DNA from 2 places in the Paenibacillus macerans genome. Region 2 is predicted to be linked to the other one. Evidence: riboswitches for the same ligand, from Rfam matches in the RefSeq annotation. Region 2 holds a riboswitch; the other holds the start of a gene.

Region 1 (4,380 bases), 3.8 Mb from region 2:
CGCCGCCGAGTTTGACGGAAGCACGGTATGGGTAAAGGTGGAAAACGTTCCTCCGTTGGGATTTATGGCGATAAGCCGCGGCTCTGAAGGCGGGAAGGAGGAGGCAACCGCTTCGCAAGGAGCGTCTGCGGGAAGCGAAGCGGCCATAGAAACGCCGTTTAATGCGCTGCCGAACGGCATCGAGACTCCGCTGTATCGGATCGCTTGGAACGAACATGGCCAGTTGACCTCGGTGTTCGACCGGGCTGCCGGCCGCGAGGTGCTCGCCCCGGGGGAACGCGGCAACGTCTTCCAGGTGTTCGAAGACAAGCCGAAAATGTTTGAAGCTTGGGATATCGATATTTTTTATCAGGAGAAGATGCGCGAGGTTGAAGATCTGAAGGAATGCCGGGTTGCGGCCGGCAAGCTGCGGGCGGAAGTCGCTTTTACCTGGCGGTATATGAACTCCACGATCAGCCAGCGGATGATCTTGTACTCGGGTGACCGGCGGATCGAGTTCCGGACGGAGGTGGATTGGCAGGAGCGCCAGCAGCTTTTAAAGGTCGCATTTCCGGTGGATGTGCGGGCGACGGAGGCCACCTACGACATCCAGTTCGGCAACGTCAAACGCCCGACGCATTGGAACACCTCCTGGGATTTGGCCCGGTTCGAAACGGTCGGGCATCAGTGGGCGGATCTGTCGGAGCACGGTTACGGCGTCAGCCTGCTGAACGACTGCAAATACGGGCATGACATTAAAGACAATGTGATCAGGCTGTCGCTGCTGAAATCGGCGACTTACCCCGATCCGGAGGCCGATCGCGGGGAGCATACGTTCACGTATGCGCTGTATCCGCACGAGGGGCATTGGTCCGAAGGCGAAACCGTACAGGCCGCCGCGCTCCTGAATCAGCCGGTGTACGCTACGCGCGGCCAAGCGGCGGCATCCAATTTCTCCTTGCTGCGGGCCGTGCGCGTCAGCGGCAGCGGCGAAGCAGCGATCGACGCGGTCAAAAAAGCGGAGGACGGCGACGCTCTGATCGTCCGCTTCCACGAGTATAAAGGGGGCCGGGGGACGATTCGCCTGGAGAGCGATCTCACTTTTGTCTCCTGGCAGGAAACCGACCTGATGGAACGCCCTGCCGGCGAACTCAATCGGGGTCCTGCCGAACTGCAGATTTCGCCGTATGAGATCAAAACGGTCCGGCTCGAGTTCCGCTAAGGCGGCGGGGGTGCCCGGCAACCATTCAACGCGGATTGACACTCCAGGAAGATCCAGGTAAAGTAGTGATAGTGAATCGAATAGGAAATTCCACTAGGGGCGCCGTATTCGGCTGAGACAAGAGCGTATCTTGGACCCTTTGAACCTGATCTAGTTCGTACTAGCGTAGGAAAGTGGAGCCGGTATCGCGCCGTCCGCACGTTATCGCAAGTATCATGCGACAGGTTTTGCGCGTTCAAGCCGCTCCCTCTACGGGGCGGCTTTTTTGCTGTCTCGTAAGCGGCCCGCCTCTCACCCGACCCTAAGCCCCTACGCCCTTACGATGGATGCTCCTGTATCGCAGTTCACATTTTATCGGAGGTGGAGACGATGAGTTTTACGCAAACGCTGCGCCAGCGGGCGGACGAGGTTTTTGAAGCGATTTTTGAGCATCCTTTTGTGCGGGGAATCGCCGACGGCAATCTGCAGAAAGAGCAATTGATTCATTACGTCAAACAGGATTACGAGTATTTGAACGCGTACATGCGGATCTACGGGATCGCCATATCGAAGTGCGAAAGCCGCGGCGATATCGCCCTGTTCAACGAGCAGATCTCTTTTATTTTGAACAGTGAAATCCATCCGCACCAAAATTTTTGCGCTGTCGCAGGGGTCCGTTTTGAAGATCTGCAGGGTTTCCCCTTGGCGCCGTCTGCGCATCATTACATCCGCCACATGCTGACGGTAGCGCATGAAGGCAGTTTGGGCGAAATCTTGGCCGTGTTGCTGCCCTGCCCCTGGACGTATCTGGAAATCGGCCGCAAGCTGCTGGCGGAAGTGAGGCCGGCGCCGGAACATCCTTTTCACGATTGGATCCAGTTTTACGGCGGCCGGTTGACGGACGTGACGCAGCGGTTCCGGGACGTTCTCGACCAATGGGCGGAAACCGCGGCGGAAGCGGAACGGCGGAGGATGGAGGAGCATTTCATGCAAAGCTGCCAACTGGAGTACCTGTTCTGGGACATGGCCTACAAGTTGGAGGAATGGCCGGTGCAAACGGGCCGGCGGAGCGATGACCCGTTGTCGCGGGCGAATTAACGAAGGGGGCGAACTACAAATGAGCATATTGGAAAAAGAATTATCCGCTTTGCTTACAAAAGTGCAGAACGCGAAACCGCTCGTGCACAATATGACCAACGTCGTCGTAACCAATTTTACGGCCAACGGCCTGTACGCGCTTGGCGCATCCCCGGTGATGGCTTACGCACCGGAGGAAGCGGCCGATATGGCCAAGATCGCCGGCGCCCTCGTGCTGAACCTGGGAACGCTGTCCGCCGCCCAGGTCGAGGCGATGATCATCGCCGGGTCGTCGGCGAACGCCCATGGAGTTCCGGTGCTGTTGGACCCGGTCGGGGCGGGAGCGACGCGCTTCCGCACGGAATCGGCGCTGCGCATCCTGCGCGAGGTCAAAGTGTCGCTACTAAGGGGGAACGCGGCGGAAATCGCCCACCTGCTCGGGGAAAGCCGCGACATCAAGGGCGTGGACGCCGGGGAGAGCAGCGGCGGGGATCAGGTGGAGCTGGCCGTGCGGGCGGCACGGAAGCTGAACACCGTCGTCGCCGTCACCGGACGCGAGGACGTGATCACCGACGGGAAGCTGTGCCGGGCCGTCAGCGGCGGGGACGCGCTGCTGACGCAGGTGACCGGCACGGGCTGCCTGCTCACGTCGGTGCTTGGCGCCTTCGCCGCGGTGGAACGCGACGTGCTGCTGGCCGGCACCGCCGGGCTGGCGTTCTACGGCGCCGCCGCGTCCCGCGCCGCGGAGCGTACTGCGTCCGCCGGGCCCGGCAGCTTCCAGATCGCCTTCCTCGACGAGCTGGCCAAGCTGCACCCGCACTCGCTGAAAGGCCATGCGGCGGTCAGCGAGCGGGAAGCCTCCGCGGCCGGCGGGTGGTGGCTCGGATGAGCGGCGCGGTCCGGAAGGCGCTGACGATCGCCGGGTCGGACAGCGGCGGCGGGGCCGGCATTCAAGCCGACCTCAAAACGTTCCAGGAGCTGGGCGTGTTTGGCATGTCGGCGATTACCGCCGTCACCGTCCAAAACACGCTGGGCGTGCGGAACGTGTACCCGCTGCCGCCGGAGGCCGCGGCGGAGCAAATCGGGGCGGTCGGCTCGGACTTGGCCCCGGACGCACTGAAAACCGGGATGCTGTTCAGCGCCGAAATTATCCGCGCCGTGGCGGGGCAAATCCGCGCTTTCGGCTGGGCCCGGGTCGTCGTCGACCCGGTTATGATCGCCAAAGGCGGCGCCGCGCTGCTGCTGCCCGAAGCGGTTGCGGCGCTGAAGGAGTATTTGCTGCCGCTGGCGCAGGTGGTGACGCCGAATATCCCCGAGGCCGAGGCGTTATCCGGCATCCCGATCACCGGCATGGCCGGCCGGCGCGAGGCGGCTAAGCGCATCCACAGCCTCGGGGCGAAGCACGTCGTCATCAAAGGCGGGCATGACGAGAGCGGCGGGGGGCGGATCGTCGACCTGCTGTATGACGGCGCCGGTTTTACCGAGTTTGACGGACGGCGGATCATGACGCGGCATACGCACGGTACGGGCTGCACCTTCTCCGCGGCGGTCGCGGCCGAGCTGGCGAAGGGAGCGGCCGCCGCCGAGGCGATATCGACCGCGCGGGCGTTCATTCAGGCGGCGATCGAAGACGAGCTTGGCCTGGGGCTGGGGCACGGCCCGACGAACCATTGGGCGTACCGGCGCAGGAAGGAACAGGGGGTGCGGCCGTGAACGGGCGTATTTCAGCAGCGGCTATGCGCAAATCTCTCGGCGTGTACCTGGTGATCGGCAGCGCCAACTGCCGGCAAGATCCGCTGCAGGTGACCGAGCAGGCACTGGCCGGAGGCGCAACGATGATTCAATTCCGGGAAAAGGGGCCCGGCGCGCTGACCGGGGGGCCGAAGCTAAGGCTCGCCGAACAGCTGCAGGCCGCCTGCCGCAGGGCGGGGGTTCCTTTTATCGTTAACGACGATGTCGACTTGGCCCTGGCGATAGATGCGGACGGAATTCACGTCGGCCAGGACGACGAAGCGGCCGGCCGGGTCCGCGCGCGGATCGGGGAGCGGATTCTCGGCGTATCCGCGCATACCGTGGAAGAAGCCCGGCTGGCCATTCACAGCGGCGCGGACTATCTCGGCATC
Region 2 (4,380 bases):
CGCATGTAGTTCAGCATCACCCGGTCCGTGCGGTCCAGTCCGTCCATGGCGGCAACGGCCACGGGGAAAAAGCAGACGAGCGTAATGACGATGATTTTGGGCAGCATGCCGAAGCCGAACCAGATCATAAGCAGCGGAGCCAGCGCGATGCTGGGCACGTTTTGGCTCAAGATGATCAGCGGGTAAAGCGATGCTTTCAGAAACGGCACATAATGCAGCGCAAAAGCGACCAGCAGGCCGACCAGCGTGCCGATGGCGAATCCGGCCAGCATCAGGCGCAGCGTAGCGAAGGTATGCTCCCTTAAACCGGCCGCCTCGGCAGCCGCTTCGCGGCCGATGTCGAGCGGGCTGGGCAAAACCCATTTATCAATATTGAAGAAGATCGTAGCCCCTTGCCAAACAAGCAAAAACAGGATGACCGCCGCAAGCGGCGGCCATACGCTGTTCCACAGGCTGCGGAAATTCATGGGCGGTATTTCGCGGTCAGCTTATCCATGCTGACGCCCTGCGGGTTGTAGGAGATTTTAATCTGCGAAATGATTCCGGTGCTGCCAAACTCGATAACGGCTTCGTTCATCTTTTTGACGATGGCCAGCAGCTCGTCCAAATCGCCCTCCATCGTGGTCTCCAGCGGATTCACCTGATATTTGACCCCGGAGGCCTGAATGACCTCGATTGCGCGGTCGACATACGGAATGACGTCTTCGCCGTTTGGCGTTTTCGGAATGATCTGAATGCTAAGCAGTGCATTTGGCATAAAATTCAGCATCCTTTCTTGGGTTTATTTTTCTTTTTACTCGGCAGGCAAAAAATCGTTTGTAAACGCGGCGCCGACATCAAGCGGCTTCTCCAGCAGCCCGCGCTCGTGCATCCAGTCGGAGTAGTTCTGCCATACTTCCTTTTTCTGCTCGCCCCAGCGGGCCGCGTCATCGCGGTATTTCGGGCTAAGCCACTTCTGGCTGGCGACGACCAGGTCATGGTCCAGTTCAGGCACCGCCTTCAGCAAAATTTGCGCGGCTTCGTCCGGATGATCGGCGGCGTAATTGTATCCTTTGGACACGGCGCGCATAAACGATTTGACCAGCTCCGGATCGTTTGCGATCGTTTTCTCGTTCGTCACGATAACCGGCGTGTAATAGTCGAGCTTATCGGAGTAGTCCTTGACGTACAGCATATCGAGCGGCTCGCCCCGGAGCTCCGCTTCAATGCCGGTCCAGGCGTAGAAAATCCAGGCGAAGTCGATGTCGCGCTTCACGGCGGTGAAGTAGTCGGCATCCCCGATGTTGAGGAATTTGACTTTGCCGACGTCGGCGCCTTCCAGGTCCATGATCGACTTCATGACGGCCTCTTCTACCGGAGATCCCCAACCGCCGTACGTTTTGCCTTCAAAATCCTTCGGCGATTTGATGTTTTTGCCGGCCGGAGCGGCGAAGCCGGAGGTGTTGTGCTGAATGACGGCCGCGATCGATACGAGCGGAACGCCTTGCGTCCGGCTCTGCGTGACGTTCTCCTGCACGCTGACGCCAAACGGCGCCTCGCCGGAAGCGACCATCGCTTCCGCGCCGCCGGAGCCGGGGAGCACGATATCCACGTTCAGGCCTTCCTCCTTGAAATATCCCAGCTCTTTGGCGACGTATAAACCGGTATGGTTCGTGTTGGGGCTCCAGTCGAGCACGAGCTTAACGTCGCGCGGCGCCTTGGCCCCTCCATTGTCCGCGGCGGCACCCGCGGCCGGATTGCCTTCGCTGCCGCCGGCGGCTTGGCCGCCGCAGCCGGCCAGGACCAGCAGGAGGCAGGATAGGGCCGCCGCCAGGGAAGTCCGTTTTTTTCTTTTCACAGCCATTCTCTCCTTCATTTCGTTAAATTTCCGCTAGTTGTGTTCATCTATAACCTGAAGGCGCCCGAAAGCTTTATGGCCATAAGGTCCGGACAATAAAAAAGCGTCCCGGATTCGGGACGCTGATCGGCGGGCGGAATTTAAAACATCCAAAATCATTCCATCCATGACGGCTCCCTACGCTGGCATTATCCAGATCAGGTTTAAGGGTCAGTATCTTGGAGGGATACAATCTCAGCCGGCCGATTCCAGCACCCCTGAACGATTCAACTGCAGAGTTCAATAGTCATTATAATTTTCTCCGGCGCGTCTGTCCAGCCCGGCAAAGGGAGGAGGTTTGAAATATCAGGAGATTTGCTTTCTATTTGGAAAACCGTTATAATTGAACCAATAGATGGTTTGAAAACGTGATATTTCACGTATTGAAAGGGTGCCGCTTTTGCGGATGGAACTTTTTTCAATGTGTGATTTTTTTTGATAGGCTCAACGCTCTTGGTGTGCCCCAATAGCGCCAGGAGCCGTTTTTATTCAGCTCATACAAGCGGCGTTTGGCTGCTTGCCGAATTGGTTGACCAACATCCATTTTGAGGAGGAAAATGATGAGCTACCGTAAAAAACCGTTGGAGGAAATTCCCGAGGAGAACACCCCGGTCTGGTCATGCACCAGCGAGGATTGCAACGGCTGGATGCGGGACAATTTTACGTTCGACTACACGCCGGTATGTCCTTTATGCTCTTCGGAAATGGAGAAGGGGATGAGGATGCTGCCTCAACTGAAAAATCCCACCTTCGATCCCAGAACGTCTTCCTAGGCTAATCCGATTTTTGTATAAATACCGTTGCTTGCCCCCAAACAGCCGTGTTCGCCCCAAAGCGAATGCGGCTGTTTGCCGTTTTGCGGCAGCCGGGAGAAAAAGATTGCATCTCCATTTAAAATCCACTATGTTGGAGGTACTACACGAAAAACAACCAGAAGGGGGGAATTTGCCCGCCTATGCATGGAAATTACAAGGTGGCATCGCAGGTTTTCGACATTCCCTCCGGAAGCAAGCAAAGAAAATTCGCGGTTTTTCTGGCCATTTTGATCGTGGCCGTGTCGATGGCGGCGATTCCGCTCGGTTTGAGAAATTCGCCCGGGCTGGAGCTTTTTTTTGCCGCCGCCATCGCCTGGCTGATCTTCGGGGATCTGCTTACCGCCTTTATCGCCTACAGCCAATACCGGGCGTCCGGGATTCCGTCGCTGCTGGTCTTGTCCTGTACCTATCTGTTTACCGGAATCATTACCGCCGCACATATCATTACGTTTCCGGGCCTGTTTTCCGATGCCTGGTATTTTGGCGAGCGCAGCCAGGCCGCGGGATGGTTGTGGGTGTTTTGGCATAGCGGTTTTTCTTTGGGTATATTATTGTACGTGCTCACGCAATCGATATGGCCGAAGCCGATCGGGAAAAAGGAGCATATTTTCAATTGGGGCGTGGCAGGGATTTCGTTTACTCTGCTGCTTGCGCTTGGGCTCATTGATTTGTCGATCTTTGGGGAGCGGGCCTTGCCCGAAATTATTCGATACAGCGATTACCGGCAGTTAAATTCGACCGGACTCGGCCCTGCCGTATGGCTGCTGAACTTGGCGGCACTGCTCGTGATGGCCTTGCGAAACAAAGGCCACACGGTCCTGCACTTATGGCTGACGGTGGCGATCATTGGGCTTCTGATGGACGTGACGCTGACCTTGCTGGCCGGCACCCGCTTTTCGCTCGGCTGGTACATGGCCAAAATCAACTCGGTCGTAGCGGCAACGGTCGTAATCTGCTCGGTGGTTAACGAAGTAAACCGGCTTTTTATCCGGCTTTCGGAACAGCATCGGCAATTGATTGCGTCCGGCATCGAACTGGAGAAGGCCAACGAGAAATTAACCCGGCTGACCCAATTGGACGGGTTGACCGGAATTCCGAACCGCCGCCGGTTTGATGAGATTTTGTCGCGGGAAATGGTATCGCCGGGGGATAGATCGACGTCCTTGTCGCTGCTGATTATCGATGTGGACTGTTTTAAAGCCTACAATGACCACTATGGACATCAGGGCGGAGACGAGGTGCTGCGTTCCATCGCCCAAGCGATCCACAAGAGGGTGCAAGCGATGGGCGGATTTGCGGCGCGTTACGGCGGGGAGGAATTTGTCGTGATCTTGCCGGATTGCGGCGCCGGGGAAGCCCGGAGTATAGCGGAGAGGCTTCGCAGGGCGGTGTCCGGGTTGGCCATCCCCCACGAAGTTTCCGCGGTTTCCGGCTCAGTCACGATCAGTATCGGGGGCTGCTGCATTCAGCCGTTTGATCCGGTCGACGGGCAGGAATTGATCGGCAGCGCCGACCGCTCCTTGTACAAGGCCAAGGAGGCCGGCCGCAACCGGTCTGTGGTCGAAGGCTGGACGGAATCGCAGCCCGCGGAGCTTTAAGCGGAATCGGAAGGGTTGTCGAGGCTTGCCGTCATGGCGCGGTATTGCTTCAGCATAAACAGCCGCCAGCGGACAATCATTCCGTAGGCCA

Evidence for each region. A riboswitch is a leader RNA that binds a small molecule or an ion and turns the genes downstream of it on or off. The one in region 2 is predicted to bind thiamine pyrophosphate.
Region 1: it holds a riboswitch for thiamine pyrophosphate, as region 2 does, so the genes downstream of both, tenA (thiaminase II) here and DYE26_RS19705 (ABC transporter substrate-binding protein) in region 2, are expected to answer to the same signal.

What each region holds. Positions count from the first base shown of each region.
Region 1 is NZ_UGSI01000001.1:570,228-574,607, forward strand. Features, by position in the region: gene DYE26_RS02620 (alpha-mannosidase) at 1-1,201, shown strand, start outside; TPP riboswitch at 1,287-1,390, shown strand; gene tenA (thiaminase II) at 1,571-2,278, shown strand; gene thiM (hydroxyethylthiazole kinase) at 2,298-3,146, shown strand; gene thiD (bifunctional hydroxymethylpyrimidine kinase/phosphomethylpyrimidine kinase) at 3,143-3,970, shown strand; gene thiE (thiamine phosphate synthase) at 3,967-4,380, shown strand, end outside.
Region 2 is NZ_UGSI01000001.1:4,392,261-4,396,640, reverse strand. Features, by position in the region: gene DYE26_RS19715 (ABC transporter permease) at 1-467, opposite strand, end outside; gene DYE26_RS19710 (MTH1187 family thiamine-binding protein) at 464-757, opposite strand; gene DYE26_RS19705 (ABC transporter substrate-binding protein) at 794-1,843, opposite strand; TPP riboswitch at 1,996-2,106, opposite strand; gene DYE26_RS19700 (cold-shock protein) at 2,437-2,649, shown strand; gene DYE26_RS33920 (GGDEF domain-containing protein) at 2,832-4,289, shown strand; gene DYE26_RS19690 (CcdC family protein) at 4,286-4,380, opposite strand, start outside.